3 regions of the Lysinibacillus sp. BS3 genome follow, and region 3 is predicted to be linked to each of the others. Evidence: a T-box and tRNA genes for the amino acid it is inferred to sense, from the RefSeq annotation. Region 3 holds a T-box; the other regions hold tRNA genes.

Region 1 (10,093 bases), 350 kb from region 3:
ACCCTTTTTGAATAATGAACTGCGCCATTTTTTGACCAAATGTAATACCTTCCAATAGGGAGTTACTTGCTAAACGATTCGCACCATGTACGCCTGTACAGGCAACCTCACCGACTGCATATAAGTTCGGTATAGTAGTTCTTCCTTTGTCATCAGCAATAACACCACCCATCAAGAAATGACTTCCTGGAGCCACGGGGATTAGACCATCTTGTAAATGAACGTGATGAACATGGCACAGCTGAGCAATTGTTGGAAACTTTGCTTCAAAGTCTTGAATGTTAGTGATATCAATAAACGTTTCTTCACCCGCTGCACGTTTTGTAAATAGGGCAAGTGCAGTAATATGTCTTGGTGCTAGGTCAAGTTGAGCATGTAAACCTGTCATAATGGGCTGATGCTGGGCATTAACAAAAATACCACCAGCCCCTCTGACAGCTTCAGAAACTAATCCCTTTGCTTCATTTTTACACCACAGAAGACTCGGGTGAAATTGCATAAATTCCATATCACTAATGGCAGCGCCTGCTCGAAATGCTAATGCGATCCCATCCCCTGTATTAGTTGGAAAATTAGATGTACTTGAATAAAGGGCACCTGCGCCACCTGTCGCTAAAATAACATGATGAGCCAAATAACGTTTTGTACCTTTTTCTCCTTTAGTTAGCACTCCTACACAGTCACCATCTGTATTCCGTAAAAGCTCATAAGCCATTTCATAGCAATTGATCTTTGTTTTGGGCGAAAGTTTATGAAGCAAGTAATCTATGAAAATCTGACCAGTACGATCACCACCTGCATGTAGAATACGATGATGACTATGTGCTCCTTCAAGTCCTAGAGCAGGTTTTCCATCGACCTGCCGATCAACAGGGAGGCCATCCTTTAGATAGTTTTGCATAATCTCAGTGCCATCTTTTATAAGTGTTTTAACATGCCTTTTCTCATGATGATACTCTCCAGCTTTCAATGTATCAGCAATATGATGTTGAATATGATCCTCCTCACTGGTAACAGCAGCAATCCCACCTTGTGCACGATAAGAACTACTCATATATATAGATGATTTTGTAACAATTTGTATTTGAAAATGTTTTTCAAGCACTAAAGCAGCCTGAAGTGCAGCAATACCACTACCAATTATAAGGACGTCTGTCTTTACATCCATTGTTATACCTTCTTTACAGTTGTCTTGACACTTATCTTTACATAAAATATAAAAGAAAACAAGACCTGATGAACAAGAGAGGAAGAAGACGATGATTTATATGGATTATGCTGCAACATCACCTATGATGAGGGAATCTCTTGAGGCATATGTAGAGGTGGCACAACGGTATTATGGAAATAGTGCGAGTTTGCATGATTTAGGGGGACAAGCTTTTTATTTTGTCCAGCAATCAAGGGAGGTTGTAGCCCAAGCCCTAGGTGTAACTAGTGATGGCGTAATTTTTACGGGTAGTGGAACAGAAGGAAATCTCATAGCCATCTTGTCGTTAGCGCTAGCCTCAAAAAAAGGAAAACACATTATTTCATCTCAAGCTGAGCATACGTCAGTGCATGCGGCTTTGAATACACTTGAGAAAAAGGGCTTTACTGTAACAAAATTACCTTTGCAGAAGGATGGTTGTGTTGATCTGGGGCAATTGCAACAAGCAATCCGGGAAGAGACTGCTTTGATTACCATTCAACATGTCAATTCTGAAATTGGTTCAATCCAGCCTGTAGAGAAAATCGTAAAGATGGCAAGAAAAACAAATATATTCTGTCATGTTGATTGTGTACAATCATTTGGCAAACTAGCTATACCACAAGGGGCAGATGCGATTACCATCTCGGCTCATAAAATAGGCGGACCAAAGGGCTGTGGTGCTATATATCTGAACCCTGCAATCAGAGTACCTGCATTAACACCAGGTTTGACACATGAGAGGGGTCTTAGAGGGGGGACATTAGATACTCCTGCAATCGTGGCCTTTGCCGCGGCAATTGAAAACTATCAATATGAATTGCAACATTATGAAACGCTAAGAAATTATTTTGAAAATAATTTACCTGAAAAATGTCAGCTCGTTGAGTGTAAACAGCAACTACCTAATATTTGTGGGGTAATGATGGAAAAAGTAGAGGGGCAATATGTTCTTTTAAAGTTAAATGAGGCGGGAATCTGTATCTCTACAGGTAGTGCATGTGATATTCATAGTGAATCGGGAACAAAGGCTATTCTATCAATGGGGTTCTCTTTGGAAGCGGCACGCCAATTTTTTAGAATATCTTTTGGACCTTCCACTACACTTGAGGATATTGTAAAATTAAAAATAGAGCTTTCAAATATTTAACGAAAAGACGAGTGAAGGATTATCTATATTCTTCACTTGTAGTGAAATAGATTATAAGCTAATAATATCGGCCAAATAAAATAATTGTTTTCTTTTGAACCAACAATTGCTATAATATTTTGCAGGGCAATATTTTCTCTTACTTAACAAAAATATCTTTAAAAAGTAATAATTTCTTTTTTTTATAAAAAAGTATTGCACAATGTTAGAAAACGTTATACAATAATTCTTGTCTTGAAGGACAGGTAAACAACTTCAAAACAAGATACATAACAAAGTCTAGTGATGATGGCAAAGAGGTCACACCCGTTCCCATACCGAACACGGAAGTTAAGCTCTTTAGCGCCGATGGTAGTTGGGGGCTTCCCCCTGTGAGAGTAGGACGTCGCTAGGCATAATACCCAGGAGGATTAGCTCAGCTGGGAGAGCATCTGCCTTACAAGCAGAGGGTCGGCGGTTCGAGCCCGTCATCCTCCACCATATGCCGGTTTAGCTCAGCAGGTAGAGCAACTGACTTGTAATCAGTAGGTCGTGGGTTCGATTCCTATAGCCGGCACCATTTTTTCGAGCCATTAGCTCAGTTGGTAGAGCATCTGACTTTTAATCAGAGGGTCGAAGGTTCGAGTCCTTCATGGCTCACCATTTATAAATAATAATAAGCGGGTGTGGCGGAATTGGCAGACGCACTAGACTTAGGATCTAGCGCCGCAAGGCGTGGGGGTTCGACTCCCTTCACCCGCACCATTATTTTCATTGCCAGATAAAAAAGCTTATGCACATGCGGAAGTAGTTCAGTGGTAGAACACCACCTTGCCAAGGTGGGGGTCGCGAGTTCGAACCTCGTCTTCCGCTCCAAATGTGCCGGGGTGGCGGAACTGGCAGACGCACAGGACTTAAAATCCTGCGGTAGGTGACTACCGTACCGGTTCGATTCCGGTCCTCGGCACCATTTTAAATGCGCCCGTAGCTCAATTGGATAGAGCGTCTGACTACGGATCAGAAGGTTATGGGTTCGACTCCTGTCGGGCGCGCCAAAAGAACAACGGGAAGTAGCTCAGCTTGGTAGAGCACTTGGTTTGGGACCAAGGGGTCGCAGGTTCGAATCCTGTCTTCCCGACCATTTCCAAAAAATTATGGGGCCTTAGCTCAGCTGGGAGAGCGCCTGCCTTGCACGCAGGAGGTCAGCGGTTCGATCCCGCTAGGCTCCACCATAAGTAAATTAACCAGTATAAAGATCCTGGCGGCGTAGCTCAGCTGGCTAGAGCGTACGGTTCATACCCGTAAGGTCGGGGGTTCGATCCCCTCTGCCGCCATCTTAAAGGACCTTTAGCTCAGTTGGTTAGAGCAGACGGCTCATAACCGTCCGGTCGCAGGTTCGAGTCCTGCAAGGTCCACCATTTATATATTGTAACGGAGGTATACCCAAGTCTGGCTGAAGGGATCGGTCTTGAAAACCGACAGGCGGGTAACACCGCGCGGGGGTTCGAATCCCTCTACCTCCTCCAGTTTTAAATTTTTATAAATGGTGCTTTAAAAACTCGAAACAACATAAAATTATCGCGGGGTGGAGCAGTGGTAGCTCGTCGGGCTCATAACCCGAAGGTCGTTGGTTCAAATCCGGCCCCCGCAACCAAAAGGTCCCGTGGTGTAGCGGTTAACATGCCTGCCTGTCACGCAGGAGATCGCCGGTTCGATCCCGGTCGGGACCGCCATTTTTAAAATAAAAGTCATGAGAAGCAAAAAAGTGAGCAAGCTTAGCATGGACGAAATGGGTCAGTAGCTCAGTTGGTAGAGCATTAGATTGAAGCTCTAAGTGTCGGCGGTTCGATTCCGTCCTGACCCACCATTTATGCGGGTGTAGTTTAATGGTAAAACCTCAGCCTTCCAAGCTGATGTCGTGGGTTCGATTCCCATCACCCGCTCCAAGGGCCTATAGCTCAGCTGGTTAGAGCGCACGCCTGATAAGCGTGAGGTCGATGGTTCGAGTCCATTTAGGCCCACCATTATTCCGAAGTAGCTCAGTTGGTAGTAGCACCTGACTGTTAATCAGGTTGTCGCAGGTTCGAGTCCTGCCTTCGGAGCCATTTTTATTTTGGGGAAGTACTCAAGAGGCTGAAGAGGCGCCCCTGCTAAGGGTGTAGGTCGGGTAACCGGCGCGAGGGTTCAAATCCCTCCTTCTCCGCCATGGGCCCGTTGGTCAAGTGGTTAAGACACCGCCCTTTCACGGCGGTAACACGGGTTCGAATCCCGTACGGGTCATACTAAGTGCAGTAGATGAATTTACATCTACTGCACTTTTTAATTTACTTGATATTTAGATTTATAACAAAGCTATAATAAATGAAAGCCTACACAGAAGGATTAAACTGTGTAGGCTTGTTGTTTTTCAAATTAGCGATTAAATTTTTCGCCCTTTTCCATATGGGATGCAAAGAGGTGTACCAAATATTGGATCTGTCGTCATTTGGCAATCAAGGTCAAACACATGATTAACTAAATCAGTGGTCATAATTTCTTCTGGTTTCCCTTGACGATAGACACCACGGTCACGCACTGTAATAATATGATCGGCATAGCGACAAGCAAGATTAATATCATGTAGTACCATAATAATAGTTCGCTTTTGCTGTTGGTTCAATTCGAATAGTAAATCTAAAACGTCTATTTGATGAGTTAAATCTAAGTATGTCGTAGGCTCGTCTAAAAGAATGATATCTGTATCTTGAGCAAGCGTCATAGCTATCCAAGCACGTTGACGTTGTCCTCCTGATAGCTCATCTACTGGTCTATCTTGTAAATGCTCTGTACCTGTAGCTTTTAAAGCGCTTAAAACGATTTCTTCATCCTTTTCAGTCCACTGTTGTCGCCAACTTTGGTAAGGATAGCGACCTTGTTTCACAAGTTGTAGGACAGTTAAGCCTTCTGGTGCAACAGGAGATTGAGGAAGAATAGAGAGGTTTTTAGCCACTTGTTTTGTTGATAATTTAAAAATATCCTCACCGTCTAATAAAACGGAGCCTTTTTTAGGTTTTAATAATCGAGCAATGGAGCGTAAGAGTGTGGATTTACCACAGCCATTCGCTCCGATTAATACAGTAATTTCATTCAAAGGAATAGATAAATTGAGATCTTCGATAATATTGAAATCACCATAACTTAATGTTAGAGATTTGGTTAATAAAGATTCAGTCATGTAGTATAGACTCCTTTATTTTTTAGGGTTTCTAAATAATAAATAGATAAAGTAAGGAGCACCGATAGCAGCAGTAAAGACGCCTGCGGGTACTTCTAATGGGCTAAATGCTGTACGACCTATAATATCTGCAACCATTACAAGCAATGCACCAATTGCTGCGGATGCCGGAATAAGTACACCGAACGATGAACCAACAATGCGTCGTGCAATATGAGGAGCCATTAATCCTACAAACCCAATAGCACCAGCAAATGCTATGGCACTCGCTACTAAACTGGAGCATAATAGAATTAAGTAAAGGCGTGTTTTTTGAACAGGCTGCCCTAGGCTTGATGCTGTATCATCACCTAATTCTTGAACATTTAACTGCCGAGTAATAAAAAAGGTTATAAGTAGAAGTACAAAAATCAATGGAACAACGATTTGTACTTGATCCCAATCCGAACTTTTGACACTACCCGTAATCCATTTATTCGCTTCACTTGCTTGATAAATTGGGCCGATAATCATTAACATTGTAGTAATTGCTTGCATGAATGCCGACACGCTAATACCGATTAAGACAAGACGATTTGGTGTGACACCATCTTTCCAAGCAAATAGGTAGACTATACATCCGACGATAGTAGCACCTATGAATCCTGCTAATGGCAACCACTCTATACTAACTGTTAAAGAGTGATTAGAATCACTGAAAATGGCTAAGAAACCAACAACCGCTGCCCCACCACCAGCAGATATGCCGATTATATCAGGTGAGGCAAGTGGATTTTTAATGATTCCTTGTAAAACTGCACCTGCGACGGCTAATGCCATTCCAGCAAACAAGGCCATGAAAATTCGAGGCATTCGAAAATCAATAATAATCAGTTGATCAAAATCTGAGCCGTAACCAAAAAAAGCTTGTAAAACTTTAAATGGATTGATGAATGAATCACCAAATGATGCACTAAGAAAGAAAACGGCAAGAGTTAGTATGCAAATCACTGTTAATTTTTTTATAGCTTGTACATCTATTAAAAATGAAATTTTTTGTTGAAGTAAACGAATTGTTTTTACATGTTTCATTATTTTTTTCCACCTTTTCGCGCAAGGTAAATAAAGAATGGTGTGCCAATCATAGCAGTCATGACGCCTACTGGAACTTCTTGTGGCATAATAATATAACGAGCCGCAACATCAGCCAGCAATAAAAGTATCCCCCCAAGTAAAGCAGCCATAGGAATAAGCCATCGATGATCAGTGCCGACAAACTTGCGCGCAAAATGGGGAACGACAATCCCTATAAAACCAATGGGGCCAGCAATTGCAACTGCTCCCCCTGCTAAAAAAATAACAATAAGACCGACCAATATCTTCATAAGTCCTAAACGTAAACCAAGACCTCTTGCTACATCATCGCCAAGAGCAAGAATATTCATTTTGGGGGAAATGATGAGGGCAGCAATCCACCCAATTACTAGATACGGTAGAACAGATAGTAGAATTTCAAGTTTTCTACCTTGTACAGAACCTGCTAACCAAAACAAAACTTGATCAAGCTCTGCTTCATTTGTAGCGAGTAAACCTTGTGTAAATGATGCAAATAGGGCACTGATGGCAGCACCAGCTAAAGTTATTTTCACTGGAGTAACAGCATCTCTACCTGAGAAACTAATCCCATAAACGGATAAAGCAGCGATTGCAGCACCAAGAAATGCAATCCACGCAAAAGATTGCAAGCTTGAAATGTGGAAAAAAATCATGGCAAAGACAACAGCAAAGCCTGCTCCTGCATTAATGCCCAAAATTCCAGGAGAGGCTAATGGATTTTTCGTTAAGGTCTGCATAAGCACGCCTGTAATAGCTAATGAAGCACCAACGCAACTGGCTATAAGAGCTCTTGGAATTCGAACATTTTGAATAATAAGATGCTCATTTGAATTGTTAAATTGTCTAAAAGATTCATACGTAGTTTGAATAGAAGTATTTGCATAACCATACACAATACTGATCCCCATAGAAAGAAGTAATAGTATGACTCCTACTAGTAAAGCAATCATTTTGGAATAATTATTTTTTAATATCATATTTAACGTGTACTCTTTTCTTGGAAAATTAATAAATTAGTTATTGACTTTGATAGTTACATACAATACGATTAATATCGTTCTTAGACAGATGAAAGTGATTTTCATTCTCGTCAAATATGCTTAAATATTTTATCATATACAATGGAGGAAGAAAAGGTGCAAAAAGCTTTTCAAAAACTATTAGTTTTACTAGCTGTGGTTGCTATTTTTGTTCTGGCAGCATGCGGTACTTCTAAAGATAATGCCAAAGAAGAAAGTACAAAAGAAAGCAATGCTTACAGTGTTGACCATGCAATGGGGACAACTGAAGTAAAAGACACACCAAAACGTATCGTTGTTTTAACTAATGAAGGAACAGAAGCATTATTAGCTCTAGGTATTAAACCAGTAGGTGCTGTTCAATCTTGGACAGGCGATCCATGGTATGATCACATCAAGGATCAAATGGAAGGTGTAGAGGTTGTCGGTATTGAACATGAAATAAATATCGAAAAAATTGCTTCTTTAAAGCCAGATTTAATCATTGGCAATAAATTACGACAAGAAAAAGATTATGCTAAACTTAGCAAAATTGCTCCAACTGTGTTTTCTGATACATTACGTGGTGACTGGAAAGAGAATTTTAAATTATACGCTAAAGCAGTAAATCAAGAAACAAAAGGTGAAGAAGTTCTAAAAGCTTACGAAGATAAGTTACAAGCTCTGAAAGAAGAACTTGGAGAACAAACCAACCAAGAAGTTTCATTTGTACGCTTTATGGCCGATAAATCTCGTATCTATTACACAGATTCATTCTCAGGTGTGATTTTTGATGCTTTAGGATTTAAACGTGTTGCAGCGCAAGCAGATTTATTTAAAGATAATGCTAAACTAGGAAACTTAGCGATTGAAGTAGGGAAAGAAGCAATCCCTCAAATGGATGGGGATGTTATTTTCTACTTCACGTACATGCCAACAGGCGATGATTCAGCACTAGCAACTGAACAAGAGTGGACACAAGACCCGCTTTGGAAAAACTTATCAGCTGTCCAAAAAGGCAATGCACATAAGGTGGATGATGTCATTTGGAATACGGCTGGAGGCATTTTAGCTGCGAATATTATGCTAGATCAAGTGAAAGAAATCTTTGTTAAATAATTTTCTTATAAACTATACATTTATCGATGTTCGATAAATGTATAGTTTTTTTACTTCCTAATATATACTCTCCTGGTACTTTAAAGTTAGATAGACTATGATGTAGATATTGACCATAAATTGAGGGGGATGACGATGAAGGAAAAATTAAGGTGGGTTTATAATCAGCATTATTTAGAGCAAGATCATATAAAACAAGCAACAGCAATACTTCCATATTTTTCACTAGATCAAGTGAAGAAGGTTGGTCAATTTCAGCGTACATATGAGCAATTTGAGAAGACACCACTCCATCATCTTGAGGCACTATCTTCATATATGGATGTAGAAAAAATTATGATTAAAGATGAATCTTATCGATTTGGTTTAAATGCCTTTAAAGTTTTAGGAGGTATTTATGCAATTGCGCAATATGTTGCCAATAAGCTTGGAAGGAATATAGAGGAGCTATCGTTTGAACAGTTAAAAACTCCAGAAGTAAGAGCGCAAGTAGGCAATTTAACATTTATTTCAACGACTGATGGAAATCATGGTCGTGGTGTGGCATGGGCTGCAAGAGAACTGGGTTTTCAAGCAAGAATATATATGCCGGCTGGTAGCGCCGCTGAGCGGTTACTGCATATTAAAAGTGAAGGGGCTTTTGCTGAAATTACGACAATGAATTATGACGATACTGTTCGTTATACCTCACAGCTTGCACAAGAAAATGGCTGGGTCTTGATTCAAGATACGATGTGGGAAGGCTATGAAGAAATTCCATTATGGATTATGCAGGGGTATACAACCCTTGTACAGGAGATTGATGAACAGATTCAGCAAGCCCCAACACATGTATTTTTGCAAGCTGGTGTGGGGTCCTTTGCCGGAGCAGTAGTAGCATTTTTACAGCAATACTATGAGCAGGATATTACATTTGTCTTGGTTGAGCCACATGTCGCTAATTGCTATTATGAAAGCTTTAAGAAAAATACAGATCAATTTGTCACTGTTGGTGGGGAGATGCAAACTATAATGGCAGGTCTTGCTTGTGGTGAACCGAATCCACAGGCTTGGCAAATCTTAAAAGCCTACACAAAAATAAGTATCTCCTGTGAGGAAGAAATAGCAGCAACAGGTATGCGCGTTCTAGGAAATCCTTTAGCTACAGACACTCGCATTATAGCTGGTGAATCAGGAGCGGCGCCATTTGGTTGCTTTTATGAAATAATGACTAATGAACAATATAAGGAATTAAAACATGCCTTGCACCTAAATGAACAAGCAAGGGTGCTGTTTATTAATACAGAAGGTGATACAGATAAAGAGAGTTATCGAGAAATAGTATGGCATGGGAAATATGCGAATCAATA
Region 2 (10,093 bases), 360 kb from region 3:
CTACAACATAAAACATCATGACCCCAATTATCATCGAAACTAGTCCTTCTATTCGACCCCAACCTGTAAAATAAGCAATTAAAATAGCAGCAAAGGCTAAGAAGTTGCCCCCAGTAGCAACTAAATCTTCCATAAAAACTAATTTTGTTGCCGGTTTTGCTCTATTCAAGTATGTGAATGCTTTCGGAATAGATGCGATACCTGCTTTTTCTTGACCTGATTCATGTAGCACTTCTGCAGCCGCTTTAGCTAGCACTGTCCCTTCTAAAACAATCCCGATGAATAATACTCCTAGGGCAATCAATATCCCGCTAGACTCTCCTGTGGGATGAATAAAATGATGCCAACCTTCTTTTATTGTTTCATAAGAAAGGATAGCTACAATTATTACGGCGAAAAGGCATACTAAATTGACAATACGACCAAAGCCACCGGGAAATTGTTTTGTAGGTGCCTTTTTAGAGAGTGCTGACCCTATATACACAAATAATTGGTTTGCTGCATCGCCTAGAGAGTGCATCATTTCTGCAAACATCGCAACGTTACCTGTAAAGAAAAAGGCGATTCCTTTAATAATTCCTAAAAATGCATTTACACATGCAGCCATTAGAGAGGGTTTGTTACCGTCTTTTAGTAGTTTTAATAGTTCTGCCATAAAAAATCCTCCAACTAGTTTAAAATTTCCATTTCGATTTTTTCTATATAAGATAGTGCTCGTAATGAACGATAAAATGACAACAAATTATCCGAGACGATTAAGGAAAGACGTAAATCTAACTCATGTAAAACACTATCGTTTTTTAAGTGCACATCTTTAATGCGTATATTTTCAATGATAATGTTGTTGTCCTTTAAAAATAATAGAAATGATTCTGTATGGTTGTCATCATCAATTTGGACTTTTAATAAAATTTCCCGCATACGAATTCGCTTTGGTCCGATTTTCATAAGAAAAGGTGATAGTACTTCAATTCCAAAAACAATGATCACAACAGCTAGTGTTGCATCCATGTAAAAACCTGCACCAACCGCAATACCAATACCAGCGGCTCCCCAAATCATAGCAGCGGTTGTTAAACCCGTAATGCTGTCATTCCCGCGTCTTAGAATGACTCCTGCACCAAGAAAGCCAATTCCACTAACAATTTGTGCGGCTAAACGAAGAGGGTCCATCGTAATATTAATATCTTCTCTAGCGGGGGTTGAGTAGGCAGTTTCAATGGAGATAATCGTTAATAAGCAGCTGAAAGTAGCAATAACTAAACTTGTTTTTAATCCAACTGGTTTTTTCTTTAATTCCCTTTCGATACCGATTACTAAACTTAATGTGGCTGCAATAACTAATTTTATGCCAACTTCATATGTAATCATATTTTCGAATAATGTTTCCATACACAACCCTCCATTGATATTTCGTATTGCTAAGAGATATGCAAACTGTCATTATTATATGTGCATCACTTTTTTGTATTGTACAACATGAAGTAAGGACATATAAGTATTTTTTTAGGAAGGTGGGGTTTTTTGGAGCAGCCAAAAATCCATCCATACATCCCGATTGTGATTGGTGTAATTTCAGTATCGATGTCAGCTATTTTTGTGAAATTAGCATCGGCGGAAGCGGGGATTATAGCATTTTATCGCATGCTATTTTCCGTTTTAATCATGGCGCCATGGTTTTTAAGGGGATATACAAAGGAGTTAACGACTTTAAAAAGACGTGATTGGCTATTTTCTTCAGTTGCAGGGATTTTTTTAGCTTTTCATTTTATATTATGGTTTGAATCACTCAACTATACTTCAGTAGCAAGTTCAACAGTTTTAGTAACACTACAACCTTTGTTTGCGTTTGTGGGCACTTACTTTTTCTTTAAAGAGAAAATTACGGTGAAAACAATCGTAGCAGGATCAATTGCAATAATAGGAAGTATTTTAATTAGTTGGGGCGATTTTAAAGTAAGTGGAACAGCCTTATATGGAGATGTACTGGCGCTCGTTGCTTGTGCCCTAGCGACAGCTTATTTTCTATTAGGACAGGATGTACGTAAGAGATTATCACTTGTAACCTATACAATGGTTGTATATGTTGTAAGTACCATCACTTTATTTATATATGTAATGGTTAAAGGGGAATCTTTTGGTCCATATTCTTCGATGGATTGGTTATGGTTTATCTTATTAGCGTTAATACCAAATTTACTTGGTCATACTTTGTTTAATTGGTCAATTAAATATGTTAGTACGAATGTTGTTTCAATTGCTATATTATTTGAGCCTGTAGGAGCTGCTCTTTTAGCTTTGGTGATATTTAAAGAGTATTTAATCATGACACAAATCATCGGTGGATTGATTGTATTAGCAGGAATTCTATTGTTTGTAATAGATATTAAAAAGATTTTTAATTTTTTTAAGAAAAATGCTTGATTTTTAAAATGCTATATTATATATTATTACTTGTCCTTAACAAGAAGGAACGCTTGAAAATAAAGTTTTGAAAAGTTGTTGACTTTTAGTTGGGAATGAGATAAGATAATAAAGTCGCTGAAAACGACTTAAATAAAATGAACCTTGAAAACTGAACAAGCAAAACGTAATCAATAAAGTTTTAAGTAGCTAGTTTTGCTAGTGAATAAAACACAATTTTGGACATCAAACATGATGCCAGCAAAACAATTTGAGCTAATCAAATTTCTTTTATGGAGAGTTTGATCCTGGCTCAGGACGAACGCTGGCGGCGTGCCTAATACATGCAAGTCGAGCGAACAGAAAAGGAGCTTGCTCCTTTGACGTTAGCGGCGGACGGGTGAGTAACACGTGGGCAACCTACCCTATAGTTTGGGATAACTCCGGGAAACCGGGGCTAATACCGAATAATCTCTTTTGCTTCATGGTGAAAGACTGAAAGACGGTTTCGGCTGTCGCTATAGGATGGGCCCGCGGCGCATTAGCTAGTTGGTGAGGTAACGGCTCACCAAGGCGACGATGCGTAGCCGACCTGAGAGGGTGATCGGCCACACTGGGACTGAGACACGGCCCAGACTCCTACGGGAGGCAGCAGTAGGGAATCTTCCACAATGGGCGAAAGCCTGATGGAGCAACGCCGCGTGAGTGAAGAAGGTTTTCGGATCGTAAAACTCTGTTGTAAGGGAAGAACAAGTACAGTAGTAACTGGCTGTACCTTGACGGTACCTTATTAGAAAGCCACGGCTAACTACGTGCCAGCAGCCGCGGTAATACGTAGGTGGCAAGCGTTGTCCGGAATTATTGGGCGTAAAGCGCGCGCAGGCGGTCCTTTAAGTCTGATGTGAAAGCCCACGGCTCAACCGTGGAGGGTCATTGGAAACTGGGGGACTTGAGTGCAGAAGAGGAAAGTGGAATTCCAAGTGTAGCGGTGAAATGCGTAGAGATTTGGAGGAACACCAGTGGCGAAGGCGACTTTCTGGTCTGTAACTGACGCTGAGGCGCGAAAGCGTGGGGAGCAAACAGGATTAGATACCCTGGTAGTCCACGCCGTAAACGATGAGTGCTAAGTGTTAGGGGGTTTCCGCCCCTTAGTGCTGCAGCTAACGCATTAAGCACTCCGCCTGGGGAGTACGGTCGCAAGACTGAAACTCAAAGGAATTGACGGGGGCCCGCACAAGCGGTGGAGCATGTGGTTTAATTCGAAGCAACGCGAAGAACCTTACCAGGTCTTGACATCCCGTTGACCACTGTAGAGATATAGTTTCCCCTTCGGGGGCAACGGTGACAGGTGGTGCATGGTTGTCGTCAGCTCGTGTCGTGAGATGTTGGGTTAAGTCCCGCAACGAGCGCAACCCTTGATCTTAGTTGCCATCATTTAGTTGGGCACTCTAAGGTGACTGCCGGTGACAAACCGGAGGAAGGTGGGGATGACGTCAAATCATCATGCCCCTTATGACCTGGGCTACACACGTGCTACAATGGACGATACAAACGGTTGCCAACTCGCGAGAGGGAGCTAATCCGATAAAGTCGTTCTCAGTTCGGATTGTAGGCTGCAACTCGCCTACATGAAGCCGGAATCGCTAGTAATCGCGGATCAGCATGCCGCGGTGAATACGTTCCCGGGCCTTGTACACACCGCCCGTCACACCACGAGAGTTTGTAACACCCGAAGTCGGTGAGGTAACCTTTTGGAGCCAGCCGCCGAAGGTGGGATAGATGATTGGGGTGAAGTCGTAACAAGGTAGCCGTATCGGAAGGTGCGGCTGGATCACCTCCTTTCTAAGGATTATTTCGGAATACAAACCTTGGGTTTGTAAGATTACGTTTTGCGTTCAGTTTTGAAGGTTCATTCTATCTGAATGAAACACTTCAAAACTTGTTCTTTGAAAACTGGATAAAACGACATTGAAATTGTAACAAACACATTTATTTTTTAAGTTTTTTATAGGCTTAATAACTTGGTTAAGTTATTAAGGGCGCACGGCGAATGCCTTGGCACTAGGAGCCGAAGAAGGACGGCACTAACACCGATATGCTTCGGGGAGCTGTAAGTGAGCTTTGATCCGGAGATTTCCGAATGGGGGAACCCACTACGTTTAATCGCGTAGTATCTTGACGTGAATACATAGCGTCTTGAAGGCAGACCCAGGGAACTGAAACATCTAAGTACCTGGAGGAAGAGAAAGAAAAATCGATTCCCTGAGTAGCGGCGAGCGAAACGGGAAGAGCCCAAACCAAGAGGCTTGCCTCTTGGGGTTGTAGGACACTCTATACGGAGTTACAAAAGAGCGAGTTAGATGAAGCGACTTGGAAAGGTCCGCCAGAGCAGGTAAAAGCCCTGTAGTCGAAAGTTCGTTCTCTCCTGAGTGGATCCTGAGTACGGCGGAACACGTGAAATTCCGTCGGAATCCGGGAGGACCATCTCCCAAGGCTAAATACTACCTAGTGACCGATAGTGAACCAGTACCGTGAGGGAAAGGTGAAAAGCACCCCGGAAGGGGAGTGAAAGAGATCCTGAAACCGTGTGCCTACAAGTAGTTAGAGCCCGTTAATGGGTGATAGCGTGCCTTTTGTAGAATGAACCGGCGAGTTACGATTACGTGCAAGGTTAAGCTTTAGAAGGCGGAGCCGCAGCGAAAGCGAGTCTGAATAGGGCGAAATAGTACGTGGTCGTAGACCCGAAACCAGGTGATCTACCCATGTCCAGGGTGAAGGTGAGGTAACACTTACTGGAGGCCCGAACCCACGCACGTTGAAAAGTGCGGGGATGAGGTGTGGGTAGCGGAGAAATTCCAATCGAACTTGGAGATAGCTGGTTCTCTCCGAAATAGCTTTAGGGCTAGCCTCGTGATGAGAATACTGGAGGTAGAGCACTGTTTGGACTAGGGGGCCATCCCGGTTTACCGAATTCAGACAAACTCCGAATGCCAGATATTTATACACGGGAGTCAGACTGCGAGTGATAAGATCCGTAGTCAAAAGGGAAACAGCCCAGACCACCAGCTAAGGTCCCAAAGTAATCGTTAAGTGGAAAAGGATGTGGCGTTGCACAGACAACCAGGATGTTGGCTTAGAAGCAGCCATCATTTAAAGAGTGCGTAATAGCTCACTGGTCGAGTGACGCTGCGCCGAAAATGTATCGGGGCTAAACGATTCACCGAAGCTGTGGATTGACATCTACGATGTCAGTGGTAGGAGAGCGTTCTAAGTGCGTTGAAGTCAGATCGGAAGGACTGGTGGAGCGCTTAGAAGTGAGAATGCCGGTATGAGTAGCGAAAGACGGGTGAGAATCCCGTCCACCGTATGACTAAGGTTTCCTGAGGAAGGCTCGTCCGCTCAGGGTTAGTCGGGACCTAAGCCGAGGCCGATAGGCGTAGGCGATGGACAACAGGTTGATATTCCTGTACCACCTCCTCACCGTTTGAGAAATGGGGGGACGCAGTAGGATAGGGTAAGCGCGCCGTTGGTTGTGCGCGTCCAAGCAGTAAGGCGTGTGTGTAGGCAAATCCGCACACTGTAACGTTGAGCTGTGATGGCGAGTCCGTATGGACGAAGTTCCTGATTTCACACTGCCAAGAAAAGCCTCTATCGAGGTGAGAGGTGCCCGTACCGCAAACCGACACAGGTAGTCGAGGAGAGAATCCTAAGGTGTGCGAGAGAACTCTCGTTAAGGAACTCGGCAAAATGACCCCGTAACTTCGGGAGAAGGGGTGCTCTTGAGCGTGCAAGCGCATGAGAGCCGCAGTGAATAGGCCCAGGCGACTGTTTAGCAAAAACACAGGTCTCTGCAAAACCGTAAGGTGACGTATAGGGGCTGACGCCTGCCCGGTGCTGGAAGGTTAAGAGGAGTGGTTAGCGCAAGCGAAGCTGCGAATTGAAGCCCCAGTAAACGGCGGCCGTAACTATAACGGTCCTAAGGTAGCGAAATTCCTTGTCGGGTAAGTTCCGACCCGCACGAAAGGCGTAACGATCTGGGCACTGTCTCAACGAGAGACTCGGTGAAATTATAGTACCTGTGAAGATGCAGGTTACCCGCGACAGGACGGAAAGACCCCGTGGAGCTTTACTGTAGCCTGATATTGAATTTTGGTACAACTTGTACAGGATAGGTAGGAGCCAGAGATCTCGGAGCGCCAGCTTCGAAGGAGGCGTCGGTGGGATACTACCCTGGTTGTATTGAAATTCTAACCCATGCCCCTTAGCGGGGCAGGAGACAGTGTCAGGCGGACAGTTTGACTGGGGCGGTCGCCTCCTAAAAGGTAACGGAGGCGCCCAAAGGTTCCCTCAGAATGGTTGGAAATCATTCGTAGAGTGTAAAGGCACAAGGGAGCTTGACTGCGAGACCTACAAGTCGAGCAGGGTCGAAAGACGGGCTTAGTGATCCGGTGGTTCCGCATGGAAGGGCCATCGCTCAACGGATAAAAGCTACCCCGGGGATAACAGGCTTATCTCCCCCAAGAGTCCACATCGACGGGGAGGTTTGGCACCTCGATGTCGGCTCATCGCATCCTGGGGCTGTAGTCGGTCCCAAGGGTTGGGCTGTTCGCCCATTAAAGCGGTACGCGAGCTGGGTTCAGAACGTCGTGAGACAGTTCGGTCCCTATCCGTCGTGGGCGTAGGAAATTTGAGAGGAGCTGTCCTTAGTACGAGAGGACCGGGATGGACACACCGCTGGTGTACCAGTTGTCTTGCCAAAGGCATCGCTGGGTAGCTATGTGTGGACGGGATAAGTGCTGAAAGCATCTAAGCATGAAGCCCCCCTCAAGATGAGATTTCCCATTACGCAAGTAAGTAAGATCCCTCAAAGACGATGAGGTAGATAGGTTCGAGGTGGAAGTGTGGTGACACATGGAGCTGACGAATACTAATCGATCGAGGACTTAACCAAAACGTTTGAAACATTCAATGCACCGTTTATCCAGTTTTGAAAGAGCAAATCTTTCTAAAAAGAGAGCTTCTAGATACAGCAGTACGCCGTGTATGGAAGGTCGACCATAGTCTAGTGATGATGGCAAAGAGGTCACACCCGTTCCCATACCGAACACGGAAGTTAAGCTCTTTAGCACCGATGGTAGTTGGGGGCTTCCCCCTGTGAGAGTAGGACGTCGCTAGGCATAATACCCAGGAGGATTAGCTCAGCTGGGAGAGCATCTGCCTTACAAGCAGAGGGTCGGCGGTTCGAGCCCGTCATCCTCCACCATATGCCGGTTTAGCTCAGCAGGTAGAGCAACTGACTTGTAATCAGTAGGTCGTGGGTTCGATTCCTATAGCCGGCACCATTTTTTCGAGCCATTAGCTCAGTTGGTAGAGCATCTGACTTTTAATCAGAGGGTCGAAGGTTCGAGTCCTTCATGGCTCACCATTTATAAATAATAATAAGCGGGTGTGGCGGAATTGGCAGACGCACTAGACTTAGGATCTAGCGCCGCAAGGCGTGGGGGTTCGACTCCCTTCACCCGCACCATTATTTTCATTGCCAGATAAAAAAGCTTATGCACATGCGGAAGTAGTTCAGTGGTAGAACACCACCTTGCCAAGGTGGGGGTCGCGAGTTCGAACCTCGTCTTCCGCTCCAAATGTGCCGGGGTGGCGGAACTGGCAGACGCACAGGACTTAAAATCCTGCGGTAGGTGACTACCGTACCGGTTCGATTCCGGTCCTCGGCACCATTTTAAATGCGCCCGTAGCTCAATTGGATAGAGCGTCTGACTACGGATCAGAAGGTTATGGGTTCGACTCCTGTCGGGCGCGCCAAAAGAACAACGGGAAGTAGCTCAGCTTGGTAGAGCACTTGGTTTGGGACCAAGGGGTCGCAGGTTCGAATCCTGTCTTCCCGACCATTTCCAAAAAGATTATGGGGCCTTAGCTCAGCTGGGAGAGCGCCTGCCTTGCACGCAGGAGGTCAGCGGTTCGATCCCGCTAGGCTCCACCATAAGTAAATTAACCAGTATAAAGATCCTGGCGGCGTAGCTCAGCTGGCTAGAGCGTACGGTTCATACCCGTAAGGTCGGGGGTTCGATCCCCTCTGCCGCCATCTTAAAGGACCTTTAGCTCAGTTGGTTAGAGCAGACGGCTCATAACCGTCCGGTCGCAGGTTCGAGTCCTGCAAGGTCCACCATTTATATATTGTAACGGAGGTATACCCAAGTCTGGCTGAAGGGATCGGTCTTGAAAACCGACAGGCGGGTAACACCGCGCGGGGGTTCGAATCCCTCTACCTCCTCCAGTTTTAAATTTTTATAAATGGTGCTTTAAAAACTCGAAACAACATAAAATTATCGCGGGGTGGAGCAGTGGTAGCTCGTCGGGCTCATAACCCGAAGGTCGTTGGTTCAAATCCGGCCCCCGCAACCAAAAGGTCCCGTGGTGTAGCGGTTAACATGCCTGCCTGTCACGCAGGAGATCGCCGGTTCGATCCCGGTCGGGACCGCCATTTTTAAAGATAAAAGTCATGAGAAGCAAAAGAGTGAGCAAGCTTAGCATGGACGAAATGGGTCAGTAGCTCAGTTGGTAGAGCATTAGATTGAAGCTCTAAGTGTCGGCGGTTCGATTCCGTCCTGACCCACCATTTATGCGGGTGTAGTTTAATGGTAAAACCTCAGCCTTCCAAGCTGATGTCGTGGGTTCGATTCCCATCACCCGCTCCAAGGGCCTATAGCTCAGCTGGTTAGAGCGCACGCCTGATAAGCGTGAGGTCGATGGTTCGAGTCCATTTAGGCCCACCATTATTCCGAAGTAGCTCAGTTGGTAGTAGCACCTGACTGTTAATCAGGTTGTCGCAGGTTCGAGTCCTGCCTTCGGAGCCATTTTTATTTTGGGGAAGTACTCAAGAGGCTGAAGAGGCGCCCCTGCTAAGGGTGTAGGTCGGGTAACCGGCGCGAGGGTTCAAATCCCTCCTTCTCCGCCATGGGCCCGTTGGTCAAGTGGTTAAGACACCGCCCTTTCACGGCGGTAACACGGGTTCGAATCCCGTACGGGTCATACTAGAAACAGTAGATGCAATTGCATCTACTGTTTTTTGATATTCATAGATACAAAATTTACTCTTGATTCAATGCATTTTCATCCATATAAACTACTTCCCAGATATGCCCATCTACATCTTGAAAACCCCAACCATACATAAATCCGTGATCTTGTGGTTCACTATAAGGTTTACCACCAGAGGCAAGAGCCTTATTCACTAATTGATCTACTTGTTCACGATTTTCAGCAGAAAGACATAAGATTGCTTCTGCAGAAGTAGTAGTATCTGTAACTTCTTTCTTACTAAATCCTTTAAATCGTTCTTCAACCATTATTAATACGAAGATATTTTCACTAATAATCATTGAGGCTGTTGTTTCATCACTGAATTGTTGATTGAACTCAAAACCTAATTCCTTAAAAAAACTGATAGATTTGTTTAGATCTTGTACTGGTAAATTGATAAAGATATTTTTCGATTGAAAAGCCATTTAGTATCACCTCCAAATTGACAGTATCATGGAGCATAAAGTCGTGTCAATTATAGCAAAGCGGGGCGCAAATGGAAGCCATTAGCACTATTAGAAGTAGGCGTTATGTCAACAAAAACAGAAAGGTTATATCTTCAACCTTTCTGTTTAAAAAGTTTTAACTATTTATC
Region 3 (10,093 bases):
GCAAGGGTGGATTTACCTGTGTTTATTATTAATATACTAGGATTTTTATTCGCTAGTATATTTACTTTTATGCCGAAACGTCCTACAGGAGCTGTCGGGGATACTTTAATTTCAGAGATGCTTTTTATTCATATATCATTTGCAATATTGTCTTATGCAGCTTTTACATTAACATTTGTGTTTGCCATTTTGTATCTCGTTCTATATCGATTGCTGAAAAAGAAAAAGTGGTCGCATTTATGGACTAGATTGCCTTCCTTGCAGCAGACAAGCAGCTGGATGAATATTTCATTTTTCATTGGAATTCCGATGTTATTTATAAGTTTAATATTAGGGTTTGAATGGGCACTATTAACATTAGAGAGTCTTTCGATTTTCGATGCGAAAATCATAGGGTCCTTCATTATTTTAATTTTGTATTGTTTTATCCTATATGTGAATCGCAAAAGCAAGCTGACAGGTACAACTTATGCATGGGTACATATTTATGCCTATCTATTAGTTGTTGTAAACTTCTTCTTAGGTAGTAGTTTATCGCGATTCCATTTATGGTATTAGAAGAAAGGTTGGAGACTGTTGAGAAAAATTATTGTAGGTTCTAGGAGAAGTAAATTAGCGCTAACGCAAACAAATTGGTTCATTAATGAATTAAAAGCGGCTGGTGCACCATTCGAATTTGAAGTAAAAGAGATTGTAACAAAAGGTGACCAAATTTTAGATGTACAGCTTTCAAAAGTAGGTGGGAAAGGGTTGTTTGTAAAAGAAATTGAACAAGCCCTTTACGATAAAGAAATTGACTTTGCTGTTCATTCTATGAAAGATATGCCTGCTGTATTGCCAGATGGGCTAGTGATTGGTTGTATTCCACCACGTGAAGATGCTCGTGATGCATTTATTTCGAAAGAGCATGTTAAATTTGCTGACCTTCCTGCGGGAGCAGTCGTTGGGACAAGTTCTTTACGTCGTAGTGCTCAGCTTTTAACAGTACGTCCTGATATCGAAATTAAATGGATTCGTGGAAATGTTGATACACGCTTAGCTAAGCTTGAAACAGAAGAATATGATGCCATTATTTTAGCAGCGGCTGGTTTGAAACGCCTTGGGTGGAGTGATGATGTAGTCACTGAGTTTTTACCTGTCGAACAATGTCTACCAGCTGTAGCGCAAGGTTCTCTTGGCATTGAATGTCGTGCCGATGATGCGGAGCTTTTAGCCGAATTAGGTAAGTTGACTGATTCATTCACTTGGCAAGAAGCACATGCAGAACGTGCATTTTTAGCTGCAATGGATGGTGGTTGTCAAGTTCCGATTGCTGGTTATGCCACTTCAAATGGGGAAGAAATTACATTAACAGGCCTTGTTGCTGCTCCAGATGCATCTGTTGTGTATAAGGAAACAGTAGTTGGCACAGATGCACAAAAAATTGGAGAAGAACTAGCTGCTAGTTTAACAAAACAGGGAGCTTTCGATTTAATTCAGCGTGTAAAGGCAGAGCAAGATGCCCAGTAATTTACCTCTAAAGGGTAAAACCATACTTTTAACAGGCACATCTAAGACAACAACCATTGTCGAAAATATAACAGCTTTAGGTGGACATGCCATCGTAGCCCCATTAATTGAAACTTGTGAACGATTAGATAGCAAGGATCCTGAACTATTGAACCGCGCTAAGCAATATGATTGGTTGATTTTTACTAGTCAAAATGCTGTAGAAGCTTTTGCTAGTAAAATGCTTCGACATCAATTTAATGCAAGTCATTTCAAAGGAAAAATAGCTTCCATTGGATCTAAAACAACAACAGCATTAGAAAATTTAGGATTTCAAGTGAGCTTTATGCCTTCCATATTTAGTGCTGATATTTTCGTTAAAGAATTTCCGAGTGTAGCGGGTGATCAACCGAGATGTCTGTTTATTCGAGGAGAAAAGGCGAAAAGTACGCTGAAGGATGGATTGCCTTTTGAATTAAAAGAATGGACAGTCTATGAAACGATAGAACGACATGATCAAACATCTGTTATTGTCAGTTACATCCAGCAACATCAAAATGTTACAGTGATTTTTGCTAGTCCTTCAGCAGTTGACGTGTATGCAATGGAAGTTGTTCCACATATTGGCTGGGAAGCAGCTCGCATTGCAGCCATCGGTCATATTACGGAAGCAGCTCTTGAACAATACGGTGCTACTGTGGATATTATGCCAAGCGTTTATACAATGCAAGCAGTCATCGAAGAAATTATGAAAGTAGGGGACAAATCATGACAAAACTACAATTTCAAAGACACCGTCGTTTGCGTGCCAATGCAACGATGAGATCAATGGTAAAAGAAACATACTTACATAAAGAGGACCTGATCTATCCTATTTTTGTAATAGAAGGCGAAAATATTAAAAATGAAGTACATTCAATGCCTGGCGTTTTTCAATTTTCATTAGATAAACTAGAGGCAGAGGTGGATGAGGTTGTAGCATTAGGTATTCCTGCAGTTATTTTATTTGGCTTGCCAGCTGAAAAGGATGCGGTTGGAACAGGTGCATTTCATGATCATGGCATTGTGCAAGAAGCGACTCGACTCATTAAAACACGTCATCCTGAGTTGTTAGTCATCGCGGATACATGCTTATGTGAATTTACGGATCATGGACATTGTGGCTTAATTGAGGGCGATCAAATTTTGAATGATCCTTCATTAGATGTTTTAGCTCGCACGGCGATATCACAAGCAAAAGCTGGCGCTGATATCATTGCTCCATCAAATATGATGGATGGCTTTGTAACGGCAATTCGCGCTGGTCTGGATGAAGCTGGTTTTGAACATATCCCGATTATGTCCTATGCAGTCAAATATGCATCCAGTTACTATGGACCTTTCCGTGATGCTGCAGATGGTGCTCCGCAATTTGGTGATCGTAAATCCTACCAAATGGATCCATCAAATCGTCTAGAGGCATTCCGTGAAGCGGAGTCAGATATCGAAGAGGGCGCAGATTTCCTAATTGTCAAGCCTGCCCTTAGCTATTTAGATATTATTCGAGACATGAAAAATAACTATCCATTACCGCTTGTTGCGTATAACGTTTCAGGTGAATATGCAATGATTAAAGCGGCTGCTATAAATGGTTGGATTGAAGAGAAAAAAGTTGTGCTTGAAACATTATTAGGCATGAAACGTGCAGGCTCTGATTTAATCATTACGTATCATGCAAAAGATGCTGCACGTTGGTTGGAGGAGAAATAAATGACACGTTCTTACGAAAAATCAAAACAAGCCTATGCTGAAGCTGTTCAATTAATGCCGGGCGGTGTAAGTAGCCCAGTACGTGCATTTAAATCAGTAAATATGGACCCGATTTTCATGGAATCTGGCCATGGGGCAATCATTAAAGACATTGATGGCAATGAATATATTGATTATGTATTGTCTTGGGGTCCGTTAATTTTAGGACATACACATCCAGAGGTAGTGAAAGCAATTGCAGATACAGCTGCGAAGGGTTCTTCCTTCGGTGCTCCAAGCTATACAGAAAATCGCTTAGCTCAATTAGTATTAGACCGTTTACCAGGAATGGAAATGATTCGCTTTGTTTCTTCTGGAACAGAGGCTACTATGTCTGCATTACGTGTAGCACGTGGTGTGACAGGACGTGATAAGATCTTAAAGTTTGAAGGGTCTTATCATGGTCACGGTGACTCCTTATTGATTAAAGCTGGTTCTGGTGTTGCCACATTAGGCCTACCTGATAGCCCTGGCGTACCTGCAGATATCGCCCGCAATACGTTGACAGTTGCCTATAATGATTTAGAAGGGGCAAAAGTGATTTTTGAGAAATTTGGCACAGAGTTAGCTGCAGTCATTGTGGAGCCAGTAGCAGGAAATATGGGTGTTGTACCTCCACAACCAGGTTTCTTAGAAGGTTTGCGTGCACTTACTTCAGAGCACCGTGCATTATTAATCTTTGACGAAGTCATGACAGGTTTCCGCGTAGATTATGGCTGTGCACAAGGGTATTTTGGGGTAACGCCTGATATGACTACTTTAGGTAAAGTCATCGGAGGTGGTCTCCCTGTAGGCGCATTCGCTGGGAAAAAAGAAATTATGGAGCAAGTAGCACCAGCTGGACCAATTTATCAAGCAGGAACATTATCGGGGAATCCGTTAGCGATGACAGCTGGTTATGAAACGTTATCCCGTTTAGACCATGGTACGTATGATTACTTTAAAAAATTAGGGGATCAGCTTGAGGCTGGTTTCCGTGAAGCAGCAACTAAATATAATATCCCGCACACTGTTAATCGTGCAGGCTCTATGATTGGCTTCTTCTTCACGAATGAAGATGTCATTGATTTTGCTTCTGCTAAAACATCAGATTTACAATTATTCGCTGAATATTTCCGTCTAATGGCAGAGGAAGGTATTTTCTTACCTCCTTCTCAATTTGAGGGACTATTCATCTCAACAGCTCACACGGAAGAGCACATTGCGACAACAGTGGCAGCATTCCATAAAGTATTTGCGCAATTAGCGCAATAAAATTTGATAGAGCATGCTAGAATTATTTCTAGCATGCTCTTCTGCTGTTGAAAAACAAAACCATCACTAGAATTTTTGCGAAAGGGGAAAATGGTTTCCGTTGTAGGCTACTTGCTTTCCTATGGCTCACCTCTTTAGCTATCCCATGGGATTCAAGCACCTTCCACCCCACCCCATAAAAATGTTTCTTAATAGCAAGATTTTCAAATAAAGTAAAAGTGTTCACTACTCATTTTATTTAGAGGTGTTGTCACTCACGAACGCCCCCCTGGAAAGGATGCTAGCGGAATGGAATAAACCCTCGCTTTGTAAAATTGCTTTATATCCCATTGACATTACCTTTTTTAATGGATTAAGCAGAAGGCATTATAGTGCTTGAGGAATACATGAGTAAAAAGGAACAATAGCATATATTTACTAGTAAGTACGCTCAACTATACTGGATGAAGGACCTGCTTTTGTCAAAATTACATCTTTCAGCATAGCCAAATTGTGGGCGATATCGTTTATAATATAGCTATTCATAAAAGAAAGTAGTGAATTGATATGGCAACAGGCACACACACGGTCGAAGTACCCGTAGGGATTGAACATGTATGGGATTTCGTTAGTGATATGGAAAAATGGGCAAAGCTTGTCCCTGGTTATAATGCACATGAAATGATTGATGAGAAACACTCCACTTGGACTTTTAAAGGCAATGTTGGCGTTTTGAAAAAAACAGTTGAAGTAGAAATTACAATCTTAGAATGGATAGCACCATCAAAAGTTACATTTGAATTAAAGGGGCTTTCTGATAACTTCACAGGAAATGGCTATTTCCTCGCAGAAAGTATCGACGCTGAAAATACTAAAATGACAGGATTCTTAGAAGTCATTGCAGGCGGGTTAGCTGGCCCTGTTCTCAATCCGATTTTTAAACCGATCGTACCAAAGGCAACACAAATGCTAACAGATCGTGTAGCTAATAAAATTAAATTAGTAAATGTTTAATGATACGAACATCCATGGGAATGGCATGCTAGACTATTACTTCTAGCATGCCATTTTTTTAGTAGTATCTATTTTTAACTCTGTTCAAATGGCAACATCCTAGCATACTATCCTTCGAATCGTCATATGATGCAAAGGGAGGGATTATTATCGAACACAAAACTTGGAATATGCGCGAAACATTTTGTTTTCCTGGATATGGCTGCCCAACTGAAATAGCAGCTGTTCAAATTAAGCCACAGTGGCAGGCAATGCAGTTAGAGGATTCTTTGCGACTTATGGGCATCTATCATATCACCGCACACGTTCGCTTTGATTTTCAAGATATGCAAGCATTTGCGGAAAATGAAGATTTAATTACAATTGATGCCCTTGATATTCAAGGAGATACTGGTTATTTTGAGTATGCCGTTCCTTTACATGTGGATTTACCAAAAGAATCAGATGTCAAAGATTTAATGGTCAAGGATATTCGCCCTAGTCTAACAAATCAGATGTGTCAGCTTGAGTGGACAGTCACAAGCGCTTTCAATGAGTATGAACCTGTTGTTGAAAAAGATGTGTTAGACAATCCGCACCTATCAACACATGCTTTCGAACAAGAGGAGACATTGGCTGCAATTGAAGAAAGTGTTCAAGTGAAACAACCTGCCGCAGTAGCAGCAGCTTCACGCCAAGAGAATTCTACAACAGTTGACCAAAAAGCTGTATTAAGAGAATCCTCAAGCCATATTGTTGTACGCGAATCCAGTACTTGGCATGAAGTGCCTTCTATGATTTGGGATCTAACAGAAGAATATACACCGCTTAAAGTTCGTGTTTCAAATGATGTCTTTCAAAAGTAAATAGCAGAGAAGTAGCAGGAGTAATAAGAAGACTAAATCACCTGATGTTGGCACAATAATGACACGGATAAACTGAAAAGCACAAATCGGCACGATGATGGTTCTGCAATAAAAACGAACTTGTCGTAGCCAAGGTGGTAAAAGCCAAGGGTTATACTTGCGTCGTCGCATTTGAATTGTCACTTCCTTTTCTATTTACTTTCCTCTTACTAAAAGATGACTAAATCACTTGAAAAATGACACGATCCTGCGGTACAATAAGGAAAATCAAATACAGATGCTATGATAGGGAAGAGTAAATTTTGACTACATTTTCAGAGAGGAAACGGTAGCTGAGAAGTTTCTATTTGTACGAAATTGAAGGTAGCCCTTGAGCAGCTTTAGTGAAATAATAGTAGTTAAAGCCGGTTAAACACCGTTACCGAATTGAGAGCCAGTAGAATAGGCTGAGAAAATATGTTATTTAATATTTATCTTAACCCTGCTGGAATTAAAGGTGGTACCGCGAACTAAAACTCCTTCGTCCTTTTAGACGAGAGGAGTTTTTTTATTGGGTAAAAAATAAATAGTATTTCTTTACCAACAGTTTTCAAACAATAGGAGGAGTCAATATGACAGAAAACATTTCAATGCCAACTAAATATGACCCACAGTCCATTGAAGCTGGTCGCTATGAATGGTGGTTACAAGGGAAGTTCTTCGAGGCACAGCCTGAAAGTGGGAAAAAGCCCTATTCAATCGTTATTCCACCACCGAACGTAACAGGTAAATTACACCTTGGTCATGCTTGGGATACAACATTACAAGATATTCTCATTCGTATGAAACGCATGCAAGGCTATGATGCCCTATGGTTGCCAGGTATGGACCATGCTGGTATAGCAACACAGGCAAAAGTAGAAGCCAAGCTGCGTGAGGATAATATTACACGTTATGATTTAGGACGTGAAAAATTCCTCGAAAAAACATGGGAATGGAAAGAAGAGTATGCTGGACATATTCGTGATCAATGGGCAAAGCTTGGTCTTGGATTAGATTATACACGTGAACGTTTCACATTAGACAAAGGTCTTTCAGATGCCGTAAAAACAGTTTTTGTTCAGTTATATGAAAAAGGTTTAATTTATCGTGGTGAACGTATTATCAACTGGGACCCAGCAGCAAAAACAGCATTATCTGATATCGAGGTAATTTATCAGGATGTGCAAGGTGCCTTCTATCATATGAAATATCCATTAGCTGATGGCTCTGGCTATGTAGAAGTTGCTACAACACGTCCCGAAACAATGCTTGGTGACTCTGGGGTAGCTGTTCACCCGAACGATGAGCGTTATCAGCACTTAATTGGTAAAAACGTTATTTTACCGATTGTAGGTCGCGAAATTCCAATTGTTGCTGATGAGTACGTTGATATGGAATTTGGTACTGGGGTTGTAAAAATGACACCAGCCCATGATCCGAACGACTTTGAAGTTGGTAATCGTCATAATCTAGAGCGCATTCTAGTAATGAATGAAGACGGCACAATGAATGATCTTGCTGGCAAATATAAAGGAATGGATCGCTTCGAATGCCGCAAGCAAATTGTTGCTGATTTACAAGAAGCAGGTGTGTTAATTCGCATTGAAGAGCATATGCATTCAGTAGGACACTCTGAACGTTCTGGTGCTGTTGTTGAGCCATATCTTTCAGCACAATGGTTCGTTAAAATGCAACCACTTGCTGATGCTTCCCTAGAGCTGCAAAAGGACGAAGAAGGGAAAGTAAACTTTGTTCCTGCTCGTTTTGAAAACACATATTCCCGCTGGATGGAGAATATACGCGATTGGTGTATTTCTCGTCAATTATGGTGGGGCCATCAAATCCCAGCCTGGTACCATAATGAAACAGGCGAAATATACGTAGGTAAAGAAGCCCCAGCAGATGCAGAAAACTGGACGCAAGATGAAGATGTACTAGATACATGGTTCTCTTCAGCACTATGGCCGTTTTCTACTATGGGTTGGCCAGATGAAGCAAATGAAGAATATAAACGTTACTATCCAACAAATACATTAGTAACAGGCTATGATATTATTTTCTTCTGGGTTTCTCGAATGATTTTCCAAGGCCTTGAGTTTACAGATCAACGTCCATTTAAAGATGTGCTAATTCATGGTTTAGTACGTGATGGTGAAGGGCGTAAAATGAGTAAATCACTTGGCAATGGTGTTGATCCAATGGATGTCATTGAACAATACGGTGCAGATTCATTACGCTACTTCTTAGCTACTGGTTCATCACCTGGTCAAGATTTACGCTATACAACTGAAAAAGTTGAAGCAGTATGGAACTTTGCCAATAAGATTTGGAATGCATCACGTTTTGCGCTTATGAATATGGATGGTATGAGATATGATGAGATCGATTTAACTGGTGAAAAATCTGTAGCTGACAAATGGATTTTAACGCGCTTAAATGAAACGATTGAACGTGTAACCTCTCTTGCAGAGCGTTATGAATTCGGCGAAGTTGGCCGTGAATTATACAATTTCATTTGGGATGATTTCTGTTCTTGGTATATTGAAATGGCAAAATTACCACTTTACGGTGAAGATGAAGCAGCTAAAAAGACAACTCGATCTATTTTAGCTTACGTACTAGATCAAACAATGCGTCTTTTACATCCATTTATGCCTTTCATTACAGAAGAAATCTGGCAGCACTTACCACACGAAGGTGAATCTATTACAGTGGCAGCATGGCCAACAGTACGCACAGATCTTCATTTTGCTGATGAAGCAGATAATATGAAGCTCCTAATGGATATTATACGTTCAGTACGTAATATTCGTGCGGAAGTAAATACACCGATGAGCAAAAAAGTACCGTTGTTTATTTCAGCGAAAGATGCAGCAACAGCAGCTGTACTTAAAGATAATCAAGCATATCTAGAAAAATTCTGTAATCCTGACACTTTAACAATTGGTGAAGGTTTAGAGGCCCCAGGACAATCAATGACTGCTGTTGTGACAGGAGCACAGGTATTCCTGCCTCTTGTTGGACTGATCAATCTTGAGGAAGAAATTGCCCGTCTTGAAAAAGAATTAGAGAAATGGGCAAAAGAAGTAAAGCTTGTTACAGGTAAATTATCGAATGAGAAGTTTGTATCGAAAGCACCGGAAGCGTTAGTCAACGCAGAACGTGAGAAATTAGCAGATTACGAAAGCAAGCATGCAGTTGTGTTAAAACGTTTAGAAGAATTAAAAAATATGTAAAGACGAAGCAATGGATGACGAAAAAGTCATCCATTGCTTTTTTTATGTAGAGCTAAAGATATACATTGAATTAGGAAAAAATATATAGTATTATTTTAAATAAATTGGTCTAATAGATGATGTGCAGCGCTGAACTAATAGGAAACAAAACCTAATTTCATGTTATTTAGCCGTGAAAAACCAAATCTAAATAGATGGTTTTTTAGATAGACAGTCTTTATTAGTAAAGAAAATAAGAGCCAATGGAGGTGTTGAGAATGTCAGGAAATATTGCAACCATTATTACAAAAGTCAACAAAGCATGTGATGAATTAGACTTTGTAAGCGCGAGAGTATTGATCGAAACGAATCTCTTAAAATTATCCGAAGCAAAGTATTATCGTTTATTGAATACAAGTGGCCGTGTCCTGATTAAGCACATATTAGCAAATAGTAATCCCCAACAGGATAGCACTAAATTATCACGAA

Evidence for each region. A T-box is a leader RNA that pairs with one kind of tRNA and senses whether it is charged. The one in region 3 lies ahead of AAJG31_RS20775 (valine--tRNA ligase), so its partner is inferred to be a tRNA-Val.
Region 1: it encodes a tRNA-Val, which carries the amino acid that the T-box ahead of AAJG31_RS20775 (valine--tRNA ligase) is inferred to sense. The anticodon was not compared.
Region 2: it encodes a tRNA-Val, which carries the amino acid that the T-box ahead of AAJG31_RS20775 (valine--tRNA ligase) is inferred to sense. The anticodon was not compared.

Annotation. Positions count from the first base shown of each region.
Region 1 is NZ_CP154860.1:3,815,114-3,825,206, forward strand. Features, by position in the region: gene nadB (L-aspartate oxidase) at 1-1,168, opposite strand, end outside; gene AAJG31_RS18905 (cysteine desulfurase family protein) at 1,269-2,339, shown strand; rRNA gene rrf (5S ribosomal RNA) at 2,618-2,733, shown strand; tRNA gene AAJG31_RS18915 (tRNA-Val) at 2,744-2,819, shown strand; tRNA gene AAJG31_RS18920 (tRNA-Thr) at 2,823-2,898, shown strand; tRNA gene AAJG31_RS18925 (tRNA-Lys) at 2,906-2,981, shown strand; tRNA gene AAJG31_RS18930 (tRNA-Leu) at 2,999-3,083, shown strand; tRNA gene AAJG31_RS18935 (tRNA-Gly) at 3,120-3,194, shown strand; tRNA gene AAJG31_RS18940 (tRNA-Leu) at 3,200-3,288, shown strand; tRNA gene AAJG31_RS18945 (tRNA-Arg) at 3,297-3,373, shown strand; tRNA gene AAJG31_RS18950 (tRNA-Pro) at 3,383-3,459, shown strand; tRNA gene AAJG31_RS18955 (tRNA-Ala) at 3,475-3,550, shown strand; tRNA gene AAJG31_RS18960 (tRNA-Met) at 3,579-3,652, shown strand; tRNA gene AAJG31_RS18965 (tRNA-Ile) at 3,660-3,736, shown strand; tRNA gene AAJG31_RS18970 (tRNA-Ser) at 3,752-3,844, shown strand; tRNA gene AAJG31_RS18975 (tRNA-Met) at 3,898-3,972, shown strand; tRNA gene AAJG31_RS18980 (tRNA-Asp) at 3,976-4,051, shown strand; tRNA gene AAJG31_RS18985 (tRNA-Phe) at 4,110-4,185, shown strand; tRNA gene AAJG31_RS18990 (tRNA-Gly) at 4,191-4,264, shown strand; tRNA gene AAJG31_RS18995 (tRNA-Ile) at 4,266-4,342, shown strand; tRNA gene AAJG31_RS19000 (tRNA-Asn) at 4,347-4,423, shown strand; tRNA gene AAJG31_RS19005 (tRNA-Ser) at 4,434-4,524, shown strand; tRNA gene AAJG31_RS19010 (tRNA-Glu) at 4,527-4,598, shown strand; gene AAJG31_RS19015 (ABC transporter ATP-binding protein) at 4,738-5,532, opposite strand; gene AAJG31_RS19020 (iron ABC transporter permease) at 5,548-6,603, opposite strand; gene AAJG31_RS19025 (iron ABC transporter permease) at 6,603-7,604, opposite strand; gene AAJG31_RS19030 (iron-siderophore ABC transporter substrate-binding protein) at 7,749-8,744, shown strand; gene AAJG31_RS19035 (diaminopropionate ammonia-lyase) at 8,880-10,093, shown strand, end outside.
Region 2 is NZ_CP154860.1:3,802,700-3,812,792, forward strand. Features, by position in the region: gene AAJG31_RS18755 (cation diffusion facilitator family transporter) at 1-655, opposite strand, end outside; gene AAJG31_RS18760 (MgtC/SapB family protein) at 670-1,392, opposite strand; gene AAJG31_RS18765 (DMT family transporter) at 1,525-2,424, shown strand; rRNA gene AAJG31_RS18770 (16S ribosomal RNA) at 2,694-4,245, shown strand; rRNA gene AAJG31_RS18775 (23S ribosomal RNA) at 4,427-7,354, shown strand; rRNA gene rrf (5S ribosomal RNA) at 7,465-7,580, shown strand; tRNA gene AAJG31_RS18785 (tRNA-Val) at 7,591-7,666, shown strand; tRNA gene AAJG31_RS18790 (tRNA-Thr) at 7,670-7,745, shown strand; tRNA gene AAJG31_RS18795 (tRNA-Lys) at 7,753-7,828, shown strand; tRNA gene AAJG31_RS18800 (tRNA-Leu) at 7,846-7,930, shown strand; tRNA gene AAJG31_RS18805 (tRNA-Gly) at 7,967-8,041, shown strand; tRNA gene AAJG31_RS18810 (tRNA-Leu) at 8,047-8,135, shown strand; tRNA gene AAJG31_RS18815 (tRNA-Arg) at 8,144-8,220, shown strand; tRNA gene AAJG31_RS18820 (tRNA-Pro) at 8,230-8,306, shown strand; tRNA gene AAJG31_RS18825 (tRNA-Ala) at 8,323-8,398, shown strand; tRNA gene AAJG31_RS18830 (tRNA-Met) at 8,427-8,500, shown strand; tRNA gene AAJG31_RS18835 (tRNA-Ile) at 8,508-8,584, shown strand; tRNA gene AAJG31_RS18840 (tRNA-Ser) at 8,600-8,692, shown strand; tRNA gene AAJG31_RS18845 (tRNA-Met) at 8,746-8,820, shown strand; tRNA gene AAJG31_RS18850 (tRNA-Asp) at 8,824-8,899, shown strand; tRNA gene AAJG31_RS18855 (tRNA-Phe) at 8,959-9,034, shown strand; tRNA gene AAJG31_RS18860 (tRNA-Gly) at 9,040-9,113, shown strand; tRNA gene AAJG31_RS18865 (tRNA-Ile) at 9,115-9,191, shown strand; tRNA gene AAJG31_RS18870 (tRNA-Asn) at 9,196-9,272, shown strand; tRNA gene AAJG31_RS18875 (tRNA-Ser) at 9,283-9,373, shown strand; tRNA gene AAJG31_RS18880 (tRNA-Glu) at 9,376-9,447, shown strand; gene AAJG31_RS18885 (VOC family protein) at 9,507-9,923, opposite strand; gene nadA (quinolinate synthase NadA) at 10,089-10,093, opposite strand, start outside.
Region 3 is NZ_CP154860.1:4,167,432-4,177,524, forward strand. Features, by position in the region: gene ccsA (cytochrome c biogenesis protein CcsA) at 1-558, shown strand, start outside; gene hemC (hydroxymethylbilane synthase) at 577-1,509, shown strand; gene AAJG31_RS20750 (uroporphyrinogen-III synthase) at 1,499-2,260, shown strand; gene hemB (porphobilinogen synthase) at 2,257-3,237, shown strand; gene hemL (glutamate-1-semialdehyde 2,1-aminomutase) at 3,238-4,530, shown strand; gene AAJG31_RS20765 (SRPBCC family protein) at 5,077-5,523, shown strand; gene AAJG31_RS20770 (valyl-tRNA synthetase) at 5,694-6,368, shown strand; T-box leader at 6,642-6,899, shown strand; gene AAJG31_RS20775 (valine--tRNA ligase) at 6,980-9,625, shown strand; gene AAJG31_RS20780 (hypothetical protein) at 9,883-10,093, shown strand, end outside.